2 regions of the Pseudoalteromonas sp. SG45-5 genome follow, and region 2 is predicted to be linked to the other one. Evidence: predicted binding sites of a transcription regulator. Region 2 holds the regulator's gene; the other holds the start of a gene.

Region 1 (8,161 bases), on a different contig from region 2:
AAATACGGTTAGATAAACTTTTTGAGCCTGGTAATGTCACGCTGCCGTTTACACGAGAAATAGGGTCTAAACGAAGTTGCTCCATTAACTGTGCTCCTTTGCAAATGCGTCCATAAAACTAACAAGTGCTTGAACACCCTCTAGTGGCATCGCATTATAAATACTCGCGCGCATACCGCCTACAATTCGATGCCCTTCAAGTGCAAGCAAACCCGCATCATTAGATTGAGCTACAAACTTATCATTTAAGCTTTCATCAACAAGCCAAAATGGAACGTTCATACGTGAACGACAATGCTTAGCTACTTTATTTGTATAAAAGCTCGATCCATCAATAAAATCATAAAGTAGCTGCGCTTTAGCTATGTTCTGAACTTCCATGGCTTTTACGCCACCATTTAGCTCTAACCATTCAAATACTTCAGCCGCTAAGTACCACGCAAAGGTGGGAGGTGTATTAAACATGCTGCCTTGTTTTGCTTCCAAGGCGTAATCTAAAATACCGGGTTTAGGAAGACCTTCACGCTCAAGTAATGTTTTACGAACAATAACAATCGAAATGCCCGATGGGCCTATGTTTTTTTGTGCGCCGGCATAAATTAAGTCAAATTTATTTACGTCTATTTCGCGCGATAAAATAGTCGATGACATATCAGCAACAATTGGTGCAGTTGGATGACTCGGCACATCAAAAATCTCTAGGCCATCTACCGTTTCGTTAGGGCAATAGTGAATGTAAGATACATCTTCAGGTAAAACCCAATCAGCAACCTGTTTAATCGAAAACTCACCATTTACATCGTTACGAACATCAATTGAAAGCGTTTTGGTAAATTTGTTAGCTTCATCCGTTGCACTTTTTGACCACACGCCATTTTCACAATAAACAGCAGTTTTGCCATCTTGGTGTAAATTTAATGGCACGGCGCTAAACTGGCCACGACCGCCACCGTGCATAAATAGCACTTCGTATTCGTCACTAATGTTCATCAAGCGTCTAAGGCTTGCCTCACATTTTGCAGTTAATGCTAAAAACTCTTTGCTGCGATGACTCATTTCCATTACAGAAACACCTAGGTCTTGCCAATCTAGAAACTCTTTTTGCGCTTTTTTCATAACCGCTTGCGGTAGCATAGCCGGTCCCGCACAAAAATTATATTTACTCATTACCTTTGCCTCATTCCAGTAATTTAACGACTATGCATGAACCTATAATATCCATCCACTCAATCTCACGATTTTAATGAATAAATATAATCTCATACACTGTTAATTTTTTTCAACAACATTAAAAAAAGCGGCCAAGGCCGCTTTTTCAATCTCAATTATTCTGAAGGAGGATTATCATCCGCTACTTCATCAACAACTGTATCTACTGTTTCAACGTCTTCAATATCAACCAAGTCACTTTGAGTAACTTCAATCTCTTCTATACGTTGTAAACCAACTACTTGCTCTTCGTCAATAGTTCTGATCAAAATAACACCTTGGGTGTTACGTCCAACCGTAGAAACTTCATTAACACGAGTACGTACTAAGGTACCACGATTCGAAATAATCATTATTTCATCGTTGTCGTCAACTTGCACAGCACCAACAACAGCACCGTTACGTTCACTCACCTTAATTGATACAACACCCTGTGTTGCACGACTCTTCGATGGGTAATCTTCAAGTTGTGTACGCTTACCGTAACCATTTTCAGTTACCGTTAAAATAGCACCGTCAGTTTTTGGTACAATTAACGATACTACGCGTTGCTCGTCTGGCATTTTAATACCACGAACACCCGTAGCAGTACGACCCATTGGGCGAACACCTTTGAAGCGAATCTCAGGGTTACCTTCTTCGTCTAATACTGGGTTACCGTTTTCATCAACAACTGTTGTTTCTTCAGCTTCTTTAAAGCGCACAACTTTACCTGCATCAGTGAACAACATAATTTCGTTGCTACCATCGGTAATATCAACCCCAATCAAGCTATCGCCATCATTTAAGTTAACAGCAATAATACCGCTTGCACGTTGACGACTGTAAGCCGTTAATGGTGTTTTCTTAACTGTACCAAATGCTGTTGCCATAAAGATGTATTTATCTTCTGCGTACTCGCGTACTGGCAATATAGCAGTAATACGTTCATCAGCTTCAAGTGGTAACAAGTTAACAATTGGCTTACCGCGCGCTGCACGACTTGCCAGTGGTAACTGATATACTTTAAGCCAATATAAACGACCGGCCGTAGAGAAACATAAAATAGTATCGTGCGTATTTGCAACGAGTAGACGTTCAATGAAATCTTCATCTTTCATCTTCGTTGCTGATTTACCTTTACCACCACGGCGTTGTGCTTCGTAATCAGACAATGCCTGATATTTCACATAACCTTCGTGAGAAAGTGTGACGACAACGTCTTCTTCCGTAATTAAGTCTTCAAGGCTGATATCGTGAGCTGCGGCATTAATTTCTGTACGACGTTCATCGCCGTATTGTGCTTTAATTTCAACTAACTCATCACGAATAACTTCCATTAAACGCTCTGGTGTTGCCAAAATATATAAAAGCTCAGCAATTAAATCTAATAATGTTTGGTATTCACTAAGGATTTTTTCATGCTCAAGACCTGTTAGCTTATGTAAACGTAAGTCTAAGATAGCTTGGGCTTGTTGCTCAGAAATAAAGTACTGACCATCACGAATACCTAAATCGGCAGCAAGCCAATCTGGGCGTGCAACATTATCTTCGCCTGCTTTTTCAAGCATAGCTTGTACATTACCTAATTCCCACGAACGTGCTGTTAGAGCAATTTTAGCTTCAGCAGGCGTGGGGGACTTGCGAATAAGTTCGATAATAGGGTCAATGTTTGCAAGTGCAATAGCTAAGCCTTCTAGCATGTGTGCACGGTCGCGCGCTTTGCGTAAATCAAAAACAGTACGGCGAGTTACTACTTCACGACGGTGAATAATAAACTCTTCAAGCATTTCTTTTAGATTAAAACACTTAGGTTGGTTATTAATTAAAGCAACCATGTTCATACCAAATACAGTTTGTAACTGAGTTTGTGCATATAAGTTATTTAAAATAACTTCGCCTACGTCACCACGTTTGATCTCAATAACGATACGCATACCGTCTTTATCGGATTCATCACGAAGTGCACTAATGCCCTCAATTTTTTTATCTTTAACAAGCTCGGCAATTTTTTCAATTAGACGTGCTTTATTAACTTGATACGGAATTTCGTGCACTATAATTGTTTCACGACCGGTTTTTTCGTCTGTTTCAATCTCTGCACGTGCACGCATGTACACTTTACCACGGCCAGTTTGGTAGGCTTGCTCTATGCCTTTTTTACCGTTGATAATCGCAGCTGTAGGGAAATCAGGACCCGGAATGTAATCCATTAACTCAGTAATCGTTAAATCAGGATTCAAAATAAGTGCTAAACACCCATTCACAACTTCAGTTAGATTGTGAGGTGGTATGTTTGTTGCCATACCTACAGCTATACCCGATGAACCGTTTACTAATAAGTTAGGAACTTTTGTCGGTAAAACGTCTGGGATTTGCTCTGTGCCATCGTAGTTAGGAACGAAATCAACCGTTTCTTTGTCAAGATCGGCTAATAATTCATGCGACATTTTTGCCATACGTACTTCTGTATAACGCATTGCTGCTGCTGAATCACCATCAACCGAACCGAAGTTACCTTGACCATCGACTAACATGTAACGAAGTGAAAATGGCTGCGCCATGCGTACTATCGTGTCGTAAACTGCACTATCGCCGTGTGGATGGTACTTACCGATTACGTCACCGACAACACGTGCCGATTTTTTGTAAGGCTTGTTCCAATCATTACTAAGCTCGTTCATTGCAAACAAAACGCGGCGGTGAACAGGTTTTAAACCATCACGTACGTCTGGTAATGCACGTCCTACAATTACGCTCATCGCGTAATCTAAGTAGGAGTTTTTTAACTCGTCTTCAATATTGACCGGCTGAATGCCATGGGCGAAATCAGTCATTGATATCACATTCCTTCAGTATTTGCTCTCAACAACCCAGTATTAGGCATCAAGAGTATTTGTTATTATTACTAACAGCTATGCTATCACAATTAATTTTAATTTACAGGCGCAAAACTTTGCGATTTATCAATTTTGCCCTATATAATGGCCTCAGATTGACGAGGAAGTATTTTATGACCGAACATCAAAATGTAGATCACGCAGAAATAGCAAAATTTGAAGCCATCGCAGAGCGTTGGTGGGATTTAGAGGGAGAGTTTAAACCTCTTCACGAAATTAACCCGTTACGTTTAGACTTTATAGCGCATAAAACCCAAGGTCTGTTTGATAAAGACACACTCGATGTTGGCTGTGGCGGCGGTATTCTAAGCCAAAGTATGGCGCGTATGGGTGCAAAAGTGACGGGTATCGATATGGGTCAGGAGCCCTTAACTGTTGCTAAATTGCATAGTCTAGAAACCGGTGTAAATGTAGAATACATTAAAGTGCCTGCAGAAGAGTTTGCAACACAGCGCCCTGCTCGCTTTGATGTGATCACCTGCATGGAAATGCTAGAGCACGTTCCAGACCCTGCTTCTATTATTCATGCCGTAGCCGCACTTGCAAAACCAGGCGCAGATGTGTTTTTTTCAACTTTGAACAAAACACCTAAGGCCTACTTATATGCGATTGTTGGCGCCGAAAAGCTGCTGAAAATGGTGCCTGAGGGTACACATGACCATAAAAAGTTTATAAAACCTGCGCAACTGATTGCATGGGCTGAGCAAGCCGGTTTAAAGGTACGTGCAAGTGCGGGGTTATCATATAATCCATTATCAAAACAATATACACTTAACACAGATGTAAGCGTAAATTACATTCTACACTTTGAGAAGTTAGCCTAATGGCGAACTCTCATTTACCTCATATAGAGTACGACGCATTTTTGTTTGATTTAGATGGCACCCTACTCGATACCGCCGACGACTTAGGTGCTGCGCTAAATGCGGTACTTCGCGCACAACAAATGGATGAAGTAACAAGCGATGTATACCGTCTCGCAGCCTCTAATGGAGCGGGTGCACTGTTAGCTGCAGGTTTTAAAGATAAATGGCCTGAGCAGCCACAGGCAGAACTTATAAAACAACTGCTTGATGAATACGCGGCCAGCATAGCAAAACACACCACGTGTTTTAAAGGCGTAGAATCTTTACTTATCGCGCTTGATCAAAAAAAGATCAAGTGGGGGATCATGACCAACAAACCAGGATTTTTAACCGATCCTTTGGTGGCAGCAATCCCCGCTTTAAAAAACGCCAGCGTAGTCATAAGTGGCGATACCTTGGCTGAGGCCAAACCATCACCGCTACCACTACTACATTGTGCAAAGCTTATGGCAGTAAAACCAAACCGTTGTTTGTACATTGGTGATGCACAGCGTGATATACAAGCAGGTAAAGCTGCAGGTATGCACACCGCCACAGCACTTTGGGGTTACATACCCAACAATGAAGAAGCATTAAGCTGGAAAGCTGATTTTAACTGGCAAAGTCCAATTGATGTTTTTAACCATATATAGTGCCATGTTAATTTATAAACACTATATATTGTGATTTAGTCAGTTTTTAGTCAAAGTCTGCTGATAAAAAACTCAGTTACAATTTATTTTTTAAAAGCGCAAATTTAGTAGATCATTAGTTGATTTTTAGAAATTTCAACTTCACCTAATGATCAAAGGTTAATGCTTACTAACACAAGTGTGTTATCCCAAAGTTATCCACAAATAGGGGCAATTATGTCCCTTGCAAAACGACTCAGACCACACTATCTTGTGATCTCTAAATTGAACAACACCAGATATTGTGGCCAAATGTTATTCAATTAAATTCATCAATTTGGTGAAACTTATAATAAATGAGTGCTCCTGCTGTAATTTAAGGAGTACAACATTGGTCAAAATACTAAATCCCCAAGGAATACAGGCAAAGCTATGAACCAACTGTTATCTGTAAGCAAACGTGACGGCCGTAAAGAGCCACTTGATCTTGATAAGATCCATCGCGTTATTGAATGGGCCGCCGAAGGTTTAAATAACGTCTCGGTTTCACAAGTTGAATTAAAATCTCACATTCAATTTTACGATGGTATCCGCACTAAAGACATCCACGAAACCATTATTAAAGCTGCCGCAGATCAGATTTCAAAAGAATCGCCAGATTATCAGTACCTATCAGCGCGTTTAGCTGTATTTCATTTACGTAAAAAAGCGTATGGCCAATTTGAGCCACCGCGTTTATTTGATCACGTAACTAAAATGGTTGGCGATAAGCGCTACGATGCACATTTACTTGCTGATTACACAGAGCAAGAATTTGATGAACTAGATGAATACCTTGATCACTCACGCGATCTAAATTTTAGTTACGCGGCTGTTAAGCAACTTGAAGGTAAATACCTCGTTCAAAACCGTGTAACGGGCGAGATATACGAAAGCGCGCAGTTTTTATATATTTTAGTCGCCGCAAGTCTATTTGCAGACTACCCACGTGAAACACGCGTTTCGTACATTAAGCGTTTTTACGATGCCGTATCGTTGTTCAAAATTTCATTACCTACGCCTATTATGGCAGGTGTACGTACTCCTACTCGTCAGTTTAGCTCATGTGTATTAATAGAGTGTGGTGATAGCCTTGATTCAATCAATGCAACATCCTCTGCCATTGTTAAGTACGTATCACAACGTGCAGGTATTGGTATAAATGCAGGTCGAATTCGTGCGCTAGGTAGTCACATCCGTAACGGTGAAGCTTATCACACTGGCTGTATTCCTTTTTATAAGCACTTTCAAACGGCTGTTAAAAGCTGTTCGCAAGGTGGTGTACGTGGCGGCGCTGCAACATTATTCTACCCGCTTTGGCACTTAGAAGTAGAAAACCTACTGGTTCTTAAAAATAACCGTGGTGTAGATGACAACCGTGTTCGTCACCTAGATTACGGCGTACAATTTAATAAATTAATGTATTCTCGTTTAATTAAAGACGATTACATTACGTTATTTAGCCCATCCGATGTGCCAGGCCTTTACGATGCATTTTTTGAAGACCAAGCGGAATTTGATGCGCTTTACGTAAAATACGAACAAGATGAGTCTATTCGTAAAAAACGCATTAAAGCCATTGAGCTTTTCTCTATGTTTGCGCAAGAGCGTGCAAGTACAGGTCGTATTTATTTACAAAATGTGGATCACTGTAATACACACAGCCCGTTCATTGCTAAAGTTGCGCCTATTCGCCAATCTAACTTATGTTTAGAAATTGCATTACCAACCAAGCCACTTAATAACGTAAATGACGAAGAAGGCGAAATTGCCCTTTGTACACTGTCTGCGTTTAACTTAGGTGCAATAGAATCACTTGATGAGCTTGAAGAGCTAGCTGAGCTTGCGGTGCGTGCCCTTGATAACTTACTTGATTTCCAAGACTACCCAGTACCGGCTGCTAAAAATGCAACTATGGGTCGTCGAACGTTAGGAATAGGTGTCATTAACTACGCATATTACCTAGCTAAAAACGGTAAACGTTATTCTGATGGCAGCGCAAATGCACTGACTCACAAAACATTTGAAGCGATTCAATATTACCTAATGAAGGCATCTAACGAACTTGCTAAAGAGCGTGGTGCATGCCCTAAATTTAACGAAACAACGTACTCACAAGGTATAATGCCAACCGATACGTATAAACGTGATTTAGATAAAATTTGTGATGAGCCACTTCATCTTGATTGGGATACACTACGTGCAAATATTAAAGAGCACGGTATGCGTAACTCAACACTAAGTGCGTTAATGCCATCAGAAACATCGTCGCAAATCTCTAATGCAACAAATGGTATTGAGCCACCACGTGGCCATATTAGCGTTAAAGCAAGTAAAGACGGCATTTTAAAACAAGTGGTACCTGAGTACGAGCGTTTAAAAGATAACTACGAATTACTGTGGGATATCCCATCAAACGATGGTTACTTACAACTTGTGGGCATAATGCAAAAATTTGTTGACCAAACAATATCAGCAAACACAAATTATGATCCAAATAAATTCGAAGGCGGTAAAGTACCTATGCAAGTCTTGTTAAAAGACTTACTGAGCGCGT
Region 2 (8,161 bases):
AGCCAAACAACTGGCCGCGTGTGCAAACAATGTTAGATAATAACTGGTTTAGCTACGATAACTTTTATTCAACTAGCGTAAACGAGCAAGACACGCAATCGGTGATGAAAAAAATTCAACAAACGGGTTATGTTGCAGAGCCTCACACTGCTATTGCGTACCAAGGTCTTGTTGAAAATCGAGCGCCTGGTGCAGCGGGTATCTTTTTAGCGACCGCTCACCCTGCTAAGTTTAAAGAAAGCGTGGAGGATATTTTAAATATTGAATTGGATATGCCAAAACCACTTAGCGATGCATTAGCAAAACCATGTCTAGCAAGCGATATAAACGCCGATTACGACGCATTACGTACAGAAATACTTGTAAAGCTAGGATAATAAAAAATAACAATTGAAGCGGCTATGGCCGCTTTTTTTATAAATTATAATTCAAAAAAGAGAGGCTTTCATTAGCTAATTAAATGTGAAAAATGAAATTCATTTAAAATAGTTATGTACTTATTAAAAAATATCATCTTAAAAAGTCTGTGAAATAGTTTCAATCCCTGTTTAAATATCCTCAACTTAAGAGCGTAGGCAAAGAGTCGTTTAAAGCGTACAATAAAGCCTCTAAAAAACACCATACACGTTGCCCTAGGAGACCCCAATGTTAGAACGTAGCATGAATATTTCGGATTTTGATCCAGAGTTATTTGACGCAATCACTAAAGAAACTGCTCGCCAAGAAGAGCACATTGAACTAATTGCATCTGAAAACTACTGTAGCCCACGTGTACTAGAAGCACAGGGTTCACAGCTTACTAACAAATACGCAGAAGGTTACCCAGGCAAACGTTATTATGGCGGTTGTGAGCATGTAGATGTTGTTGAGCAATTAGCAATTGACCGTGCTAACGAATTATTTGGTTCTGACTACGCAAACGTACAGCCACATGCTGGTTCGCAAGCAAACGCTGCTGTTTTTCTAGCGCTATTAGAAGCAGGCGATACTGTATTAGGTATGAGCTTAGCTCATGGTGGTCACTTAACTCACGGTTCTCACGTAAGCTTCTCTGGTAAGCTTTACAATGCAATCCAATACGGACTAGATGAAGCAACGGGCGAAATTGATTACGCACAAGTTGAAGCACTAGCACTTGAGCACAAACCAAAAATGATTATTGGTGGTTTCTCAGCGTACTCAGGTATTGTTGATTGGGCTAAATTCCGTGAAATTGCTGACAAAGTAGGTGCTTACCTGTTTGTTGATATGGCTCACGTTGCAGGTTTAATTGCGGCAGGGGTTTACCCAAGCCCAGTTCCTCATGCACATGTTGTAACTACAACTACGCATAAAACACTTGCAGGCCCTCGTGGTGGTTTAATTATTTCTGCATGTGGCGACGAAGCAATCTATAAAAAGCTTAACAGCGCAGTTTTCCCTGGTGGCCAAGGTGGCCCTTTATGTCACGTTATTGCAGCAAAAGCAGTGGCATTTAAAGAAGCGCTTCAACCAGAATTTAAAGTATACCAAACACAAGTTGTTAAAAACGCAAAAGCAATGGTTGCTGTAATGCAAGAGCGCGGCTACAAAATCGTATCTGACAAAACTGAAAACCACTTATTCCTACTCGATTTAATCGATAAAGATATTACTGGTAAAGATGCAGACGCAGCCCTTGGTAACGCTAACATCACAGTTAATAAAAACTCAGTGCCAAACGATCCACGTTCTCCATTTGTAACATCTGGTTTGCGTATTGGTTCTCCTGCAATCACTCGTCGTGGTTTCAAAGAAGAAGAATCAAAAGAGCTTGCTGGCTGGATTTGTGACGTACTAGATAACATCACTGATGAATCTGTACAGGCGCAAGTTAAAGAAAAAGTAAAAGCAATTTGTGCAAAATTACCTGTATACGCTTAATTGCATAAGCAGCAGTAATTTAGAGCACAACAGGCCCTATTTTTTTGCTAAGATAAAAGACCGCTATTTAGCGGTCTTTTTTGTTTTAAAACGGAAGTACCGAGCTATGCATTGTCCATTTTGTACCGCAAAAGATACTAAAGTTATTGACTCACGCCTTGTTGGTGGAGGCCATCAAGTTCGCAGGCGCCGTGAGTGCAATGACTGCCACGAGCGCTTTACTACATTTGAAGGCGCTGAACTGGTTATGCCACGTGTTGTTAAGCAAGATGGCAGTCGGGAGCCGTTTAATGAAGATAAACTGTTGAATGGTTTAAATCGTGCACTTGAGAAACGTCCAGTAAGTACTGAACAGGTTGAAGAAGTGGTTAACATAATAAAATCGCAATTACGTGCAACGGGTGAGCGGGAGATTTCAAGCCACTTAGTGGGTGAATGCATTATGGAAGCGCTTAAAAAGCTCGATAAAGTTGCTTATGTAAGGTTTGCTTCTGTTTATCGTTCATTTGAAGACATACGCGAATTTGGCGAAGAAATTGCCCGCTTAGGGGAGTAATAATGCTTAACCAAGTTCCTTTTACTGAACATGACAAAATGTATATGGCGCGCGCGATAGAGCTTGCCAAAAAAGGCGAGTTTACTACCACACCTAATCCTAATGTTGGCTGTGTATTAGTTAAGAATAATCAAATCATTGGTGAGGGGTTCCATCAATTAGCTGGTCAAGGTCATGCTGAAGTAAATGCACTGGCAATAGCGGGTAATAATGCACAAGGTGCAACGGCTTATGTAACGCTTGAACCTTGTGGTCACTATGGGCGTACACCACCGTGTGCTGAAGGCTTAAAAAAGGCGGGCATAGTAAAAGTAATTGCCGCTATGGTTGATACAAACCCACAAGTTGCAGGTAAAGGTCTTAAAATACTGAGCGACGCGGGCATTGACGTTGCTCATGGATTACTTGAATCACAAGCGCGGGCACTCAACGTTGGCTTTTTTAAGCGAATGGAACAAGGCTTACCTTATGTAACCTGTAAAATGGCAGCAAGTATAGATGGTAAAACAGCGCTTAAAAATGGTCAAAGTAAGTGGATCACAGGCACCGCTGCTCGCCAAGATGTGCAATTATACCGTGCAAAAAGCTGCGCTATTTTAACCGGCGCCGATACCGTATTAGTAGATGATGCAAAATTAAATGTACGACTAAGTGAATTACCGTGCCCACTCCCTACCGATTTAGCGCTACGGCAACCTGTGCGTGTTATTATTGATTCTCAAAACCGCTTAACGCCTAACCTTGCTTTATTCAACATTCAAAGTGATATAATTATATTTACCACCAAGGTTGATAAATCACTACAGTGGCCGCATTTTGTAAAGCATATTGAAGTAAAAGAAAGTAATGGCAAAGTTGATTTGCAGGTGGTTTTAGAAAAACTTGGGCAACTGCATTTTAATAATGTGTGGCTTGAGGCGGGCGCAACACTTGCTGGTAAAATGACAGATCTTGATTTAATTGACGAGTTTGTTTTTTATTTAGCGCCTAAACTAATGGGCAATAATGCAAAAAGTTTAGTTAATTTTCCTGAATTGACGAGTATGCAAAATACCGTTAATTTAACATTTAATGAATGTACACGCATTGGTGACGATATACGTATCACTGCGCTGAAAACTTATTAAAATCACTTAATAAAAAAGAGTAGCGCTATGTTTACTGGGATAATAGAAGCCACAGGCAAAATTGCTTTATTACAAAAAAAACAAGGCGACTTAGCCATTCGTATTCAAAGTGCTGATCTTGATATGAAAGACGTAAAGCTAGGCGATAGCATTGCAACCAATGGCGTTTGCTTAACCGTAGTTGATAAACATATTGACGGTTTTAGTGCTGATTTATCTAATGAGACGATTGGTTTAACTGGATTTGCTCACTATGCTATAGGGCAAACTGTTAATCTTGAAAAAGCAATGCAACCTGTTTCACGTCTGGGGGGCCATTTGGTCTCTGGTCATGTTGATGGTATTGCAACGATTACAAGTGTCACAAAAAACGCCAGGGCAACAGAATATTGGCTTGCAACTGACGAAGATTTAATGAAATACATTCCGTACAAAGGTTCGGTATGTATTGATGGTATAAGCCTGACAGTTAACGCTGTAGAAGGTAATAAATTCAAATTAACAATTGTTCCTCATACGAGTGAGCAAACTACCATTGCTCATTTTAAAGTGGGCACTCAAGTTAATTTAGAAGTCGATCAAATTGCACGTTATTTAGAGCGTCTTATAAAAGGTGCAGAACAACCAACGGGCTCAAATATTTCGATGAGCTTACTCGCTAAAGCGGGCTTTATTAAATAACGAAACTGACAACTTACACGAGCAAATTTATGAATTTACACAGCGCACAAGAAATCATCGACGACATTAAAATTGGTAAAATGGTTATTTTAATGGACGATGAAGACAGAGAAAATGAAGGCGATTTAATTATCGCAGCAGAACATATTAGCGCAGAAGCAATTAATTTTATGGCAACTCATGGCCGTGGTTTAATTTGTTTAACCATGACGCAAGAGCGTTGCGAGCAGCTTGATTTACCGCTTATGGTTAAAAATAATGGCGCTGCATTTTCGACAAACTTTACAATGTCGATTGAAGCCGCAAAAGGTGTAACTACGGGTATTTCTGCCGCTGATAGAGCGCGTACAGTACAAGCTGCTATAGCAAAAGGCGCAGTACCAAGTGATATTGTTCAACCTGGTCATATTTTTCCTATCATGGCACAACCTGGTGGCGTATTAACTCGCGCAGGGCACACTGAAGCTGGCTGTGACTTAGCGCGTTTAGCTGGGCTTGAAGCATCATCTGTTATTGTTGAAATTCTAAATGCAGATGGCACAATGGCGCGCCGCCCTGATTTAGAAGTTTTTGCAAAACAACATGATATTAAAATTGGCACCATTGCTGATTTAATCGAATATCGTAATTTAAACGAAACCACGATTGAACAAGTTGCAAAATGTAAGCTACCTACAGAGCATGGTGAATTTGATTTAGTAACTTACAAAGACACGATCGACGGCCAATTACATTACGTATTGCTCAAGGGCGAAATAAAAGAGCAAGAACCTACACTTGTACGCGTACATTTGCAGAGTACTTTTAACGATATTTTACTTTCAGATAGAAGCGCAGACCGTAGTTGGGGGCTTTCTGATGCAATGGCGTACATTGCTAAAAACGACGGTGTATTAGTTATTTTAGGTAAACAAGAAAGTACAGAAGAATTAGAGGCAACAGTAAAAGCATTTGCCGCAGCTGATGCAGGCGAGAATGTGACACCTCGTAAGTTCCAAGGAACATCTCGTACTGTTGGTGTTGGTTCGCAAATACTTGCTGATCTTGGAATTAAGCAAATGCGATTAATGAGTCGCCCTAAAAAGTACCATGCACTTTCGGGCTTTCATTTAGAAGTTATTGACTATATTGAGCCACAATAAGCGCTCTGCTTTTAACTAGTCTATTATTTTATTTTTATGGTATGATGCGCAGCAATTTTTGCGCAATCGCAACCGCTTGAACTTATTTTTAGGGTTATCAAATGAAAATTATTGAAGGTAGTAAGTACGCTCCGGGCAAGAAATTTGCCATTGTCATTTCTCGTTTTAATGACTTTATTGGTAGCAGTCTCCTTGCAGGCGCTGTTGATGAGCTAAAACGCACTGGTGGCGTATCTGATGACGATATTACCGTTATTTATGTACCTGGTGCAGTAGAATTACCTTTAGCGGCTAAACGCGTTGCGGCAAAAAAAGAGTATGATGCAATCATCGCTTTAGGCGTAGTGATCAGAGGTGGTACACCACATTTTGACCTAGTTGCTGGCGAATCAAACAAAGGTCTTGCGCAAGTATCACTTGAGTATGATATCCCGGTTGCATTTGGCGTATTAACCACAGAAAGCATTGAACAAGCAATTGAGCGTGCTGGCACCAAAATGGGCAATAAAGGCGGCGAAGCTGCTTTAGGCGCGCTCGAAATGGTTAATGTGTTAGATAAAATTTAAGTTTAAGGAATTTTTGTGAAACCAGCAGCAAGACGTAAAGCACGTATCTTAGCACTCCAAGCCGTTTATTCTTGGCAAATAAGTGGCAATTTAATTGCCGATATCGAACAACAAATGTTGATCGAAACAGACGTTACTAAAATTGATGTTGAATACTTTAAAGATCTAGCGACGGGTGTTGCTGTAAATTATAAGCAACTAGACGAAGCTGTATCACCACATTTAACACGTCCGTTTGATGACTTAGATATGGTTGAGCGCGCAATTTTACGTTTAAGCAGCTATGAACTTAAGTTCCGTGAAGACGTACCTTATAAAGTGGCTATTAACGAAGGTATTGAGCTGGCTAAAATATTTGGCGCAGAAGACAGCCATAAATTTGTAAACGGTGTACTTGATAAAGCTGTTAAGCATTTACGCAAGTAATAACAATTCACTCTGAATTTTAATGTTCAGATTAATTGTTTAAACAACCGTTAAAAAGGAGAGCCGGCATAGGTCGGCTTTTTTGTGTATGAAGGAATTTGAATTAATTAACCGCTACTTTAAAGGTCGCGGTATCACCCGTCGTGATGTAAACCTAGGAATAGGGGACGATTGCGCCTTAGTAACTGTTCCACCAAACTGTCAACTTGCAATCACAACTGATACTTTAGTTGCTGGCGTGCACTTTTTTGATGATATTTCCCCACGCGCACTCGGTCACAGAGCACTCGCTGTAAATTTAAGTGATTTGGCGGCAATGGGCGCCGAACCAACATGGGTTTCAGTTGCGCTAACCTTACCAAGTATAGACCAACAGTGGGTTGAAGAATTTACTGAAGGCATGCACGAAATTGCAGAATATTTTAATGTACAAATTATTGGTGGCGATACCACTCAAGGTCCATTAACTATCACTATTTGTGCAAAAGGGACTGTGCCAGAAGGTAAAGCTCTGCGCAGAAGTGGTGCTAAAGTAGGTGATTGGATTTATGTTACGGGTCCTTTGGGGGATGCGGGGTTAGCTATTGAATCGCGTAAGCAAGGTTTAGAAATAGAGTCTGAACATTTAAAGTATGTGAATAAACGCTTTGATTATCCAACGCCTCGCGTAGCAGCAGGTCAGGTTTTACGTGGACTTGCATCATCGGCTATTGATGTGTCTGATGGATTACTGGCTGATTTAAGTCATATTCTTGATATGTCGCAAGTGAGTGCGGTTGTAAATATAGATAACATTCCTACTTCAGATGCAATGAAATCGAGTCTTGATTTTGATCAACAGTTACCATTTATTCTTAGCTATGGCGATGACTACGAACTATTATTTACCGTCCCAGATAGTAATAAAGGGATGTTAGATTTAAAACTGCGTCAATATGGTGTAAATGCAACATGTATTGGGCAGATTAAAAGTGGTGATGGGCAAATTGAGCTTTTACACAAGGGTGAAAAGTTTGATTTTAAACAGCATGGCTTTGAGCATTTCGCAAAGGAACAGACTTGAATAAAAATCGATTATTTAATTTAAAACGTCCGCATCAATTTTTTGGTTTAGGATTTGGCACCGGCCTTGCCCCTAAAGCGCCTGGTACATTTGGTACTTTTGCTGCATTGCCATTTATTTTTATGACGATGTATTATCCGCTGTGGCTACAAATTGTTTTTGCTGTCGTGATCAGTGTATTTGGCATATGGGCGTGTGGTAAAACGGCTGATGATTTAGGTGTGCATGACCACCCCGCTATTGTGTGGGATGAAGTGGCGGGCTATTACATTACTATGATAGGTGCAGCACTAAGCTGGCAAAGTTTATTGGTTGGCTTTTTGTTATTTCGATTTTTTGACATAGTAAAACTAGGCCCAATTCGTATGCTTGATAAGCGTGTACATGGTGGTTTTGGAATTATGGCTGACGATGTACTCGCGGGTATTTTTTCGCTTATTTGTTTGCAAGCATTAATAAAAGTGGGTTTACTACCCTTTTAATGTTTATATTTGATTTGTTTAACTAGGTGGCAGCACTATGATGCGATTTTTACTGGTTTGTGTACTGATGTTGTGCGCGACGCCAAGTTGGGCTTCAATTACTGATTATGTAGTTAAACAATGGAATATAAAAGATGGTTTGCCGTCGCAATCACTTAAAAGCGTTGTACAAGATCAACAAGGATACATGTGGCTGGGCACTCAGTTTGGCTTAAG

Evidence for each region. The regulator NrdR, encoded in region 2, represses ribonucleotide reductase genes. The targets are predictions, from matches to a motif close to AAACACNANATNTNGTGTTT.
Region 1: the regulator NrdR is predicted to act here: its motif matches at 5,856-5,875, upstream of nrdA (class 1a ribonucleoside-diphosphate reductase subunit alpha).

What each region holds. Positions count from the first base shown of each region.
Region 1 covers NZ_JACJEM010000035.1:27,636-35,796, forward strand. Annotated here, with positions in the region: gene aroA (3-phosphoshikimate 1-carboxyvinyltransferase) at 1-85, opposite strand, end outside; gene serC (3-phosphoserine/phosphohydroxythreonine transaminase) at 85-1,167, opposite strand; gene gyrA (DNA gyrase subunit A) at 1,326-4,025, opposite strand; gene ubiG (bifunctional 2-polyprenyl-6-hydroxyphenol methylase/3-demethylubiquinol 3-O-methyltransferase UbiG) at 4,202-4,912, shown strand; gene H5119_RS12410 (HAD family hydrolase) at 4,912-5,586, shown strand; gene nrdA (class 1a ribonucleoside-diphosphate reductase subunit alpha) at 5,998-8,161, shown strand, end outside.
Region 2 covers NZ_JACJEM010000048.1:13,991-22,151, reverse strand. Annotated here, with positions in the region: gene thrC (threonine synthase) at 1-377, shown strand, start outside; gene glyA (serine hydroxymethyltransferase) at 646-1,902, shown strand; gene nrdR (transcriptional regulator NrdR) at 2,009-2,458, shown strand; gene ribD (bifunctional diaminohydroxyphosphoribosylaminopyrimidine deaminase/5-amino-6-(5-phosphoribosylamino)uracil reductase RibD) at 2,461-3,585, shown strand; gene H5119_RS15130 (riboflavin synthase) at 3,613-4,266, shown strand; gene ribBA (bifunctional 3,4-dihydroxy-2-butanone-4-phosphate synthase/GTP cyclohydrolase II) at 4,296-5,408, shown strand; gene ribE (6,7-dimethyl-8-ribityllumazine synthase) at 5,510-5,974, shown strand; gene nusB (transcription antitermination factor NusB) at 5,990-6,400, shown strand; gene thiL (thiamine-phosphate kinase) at 6,489-7,463, shown strand; gene H5119_RS15105 (phosphatidylglycerophosphatase A) at 7,460-7,945, shown strand; gene H5119_RS15100 (ligand-binding sensor domain-containing diguanylate cyclase) at 7,983-8,161, shown strand, end outside.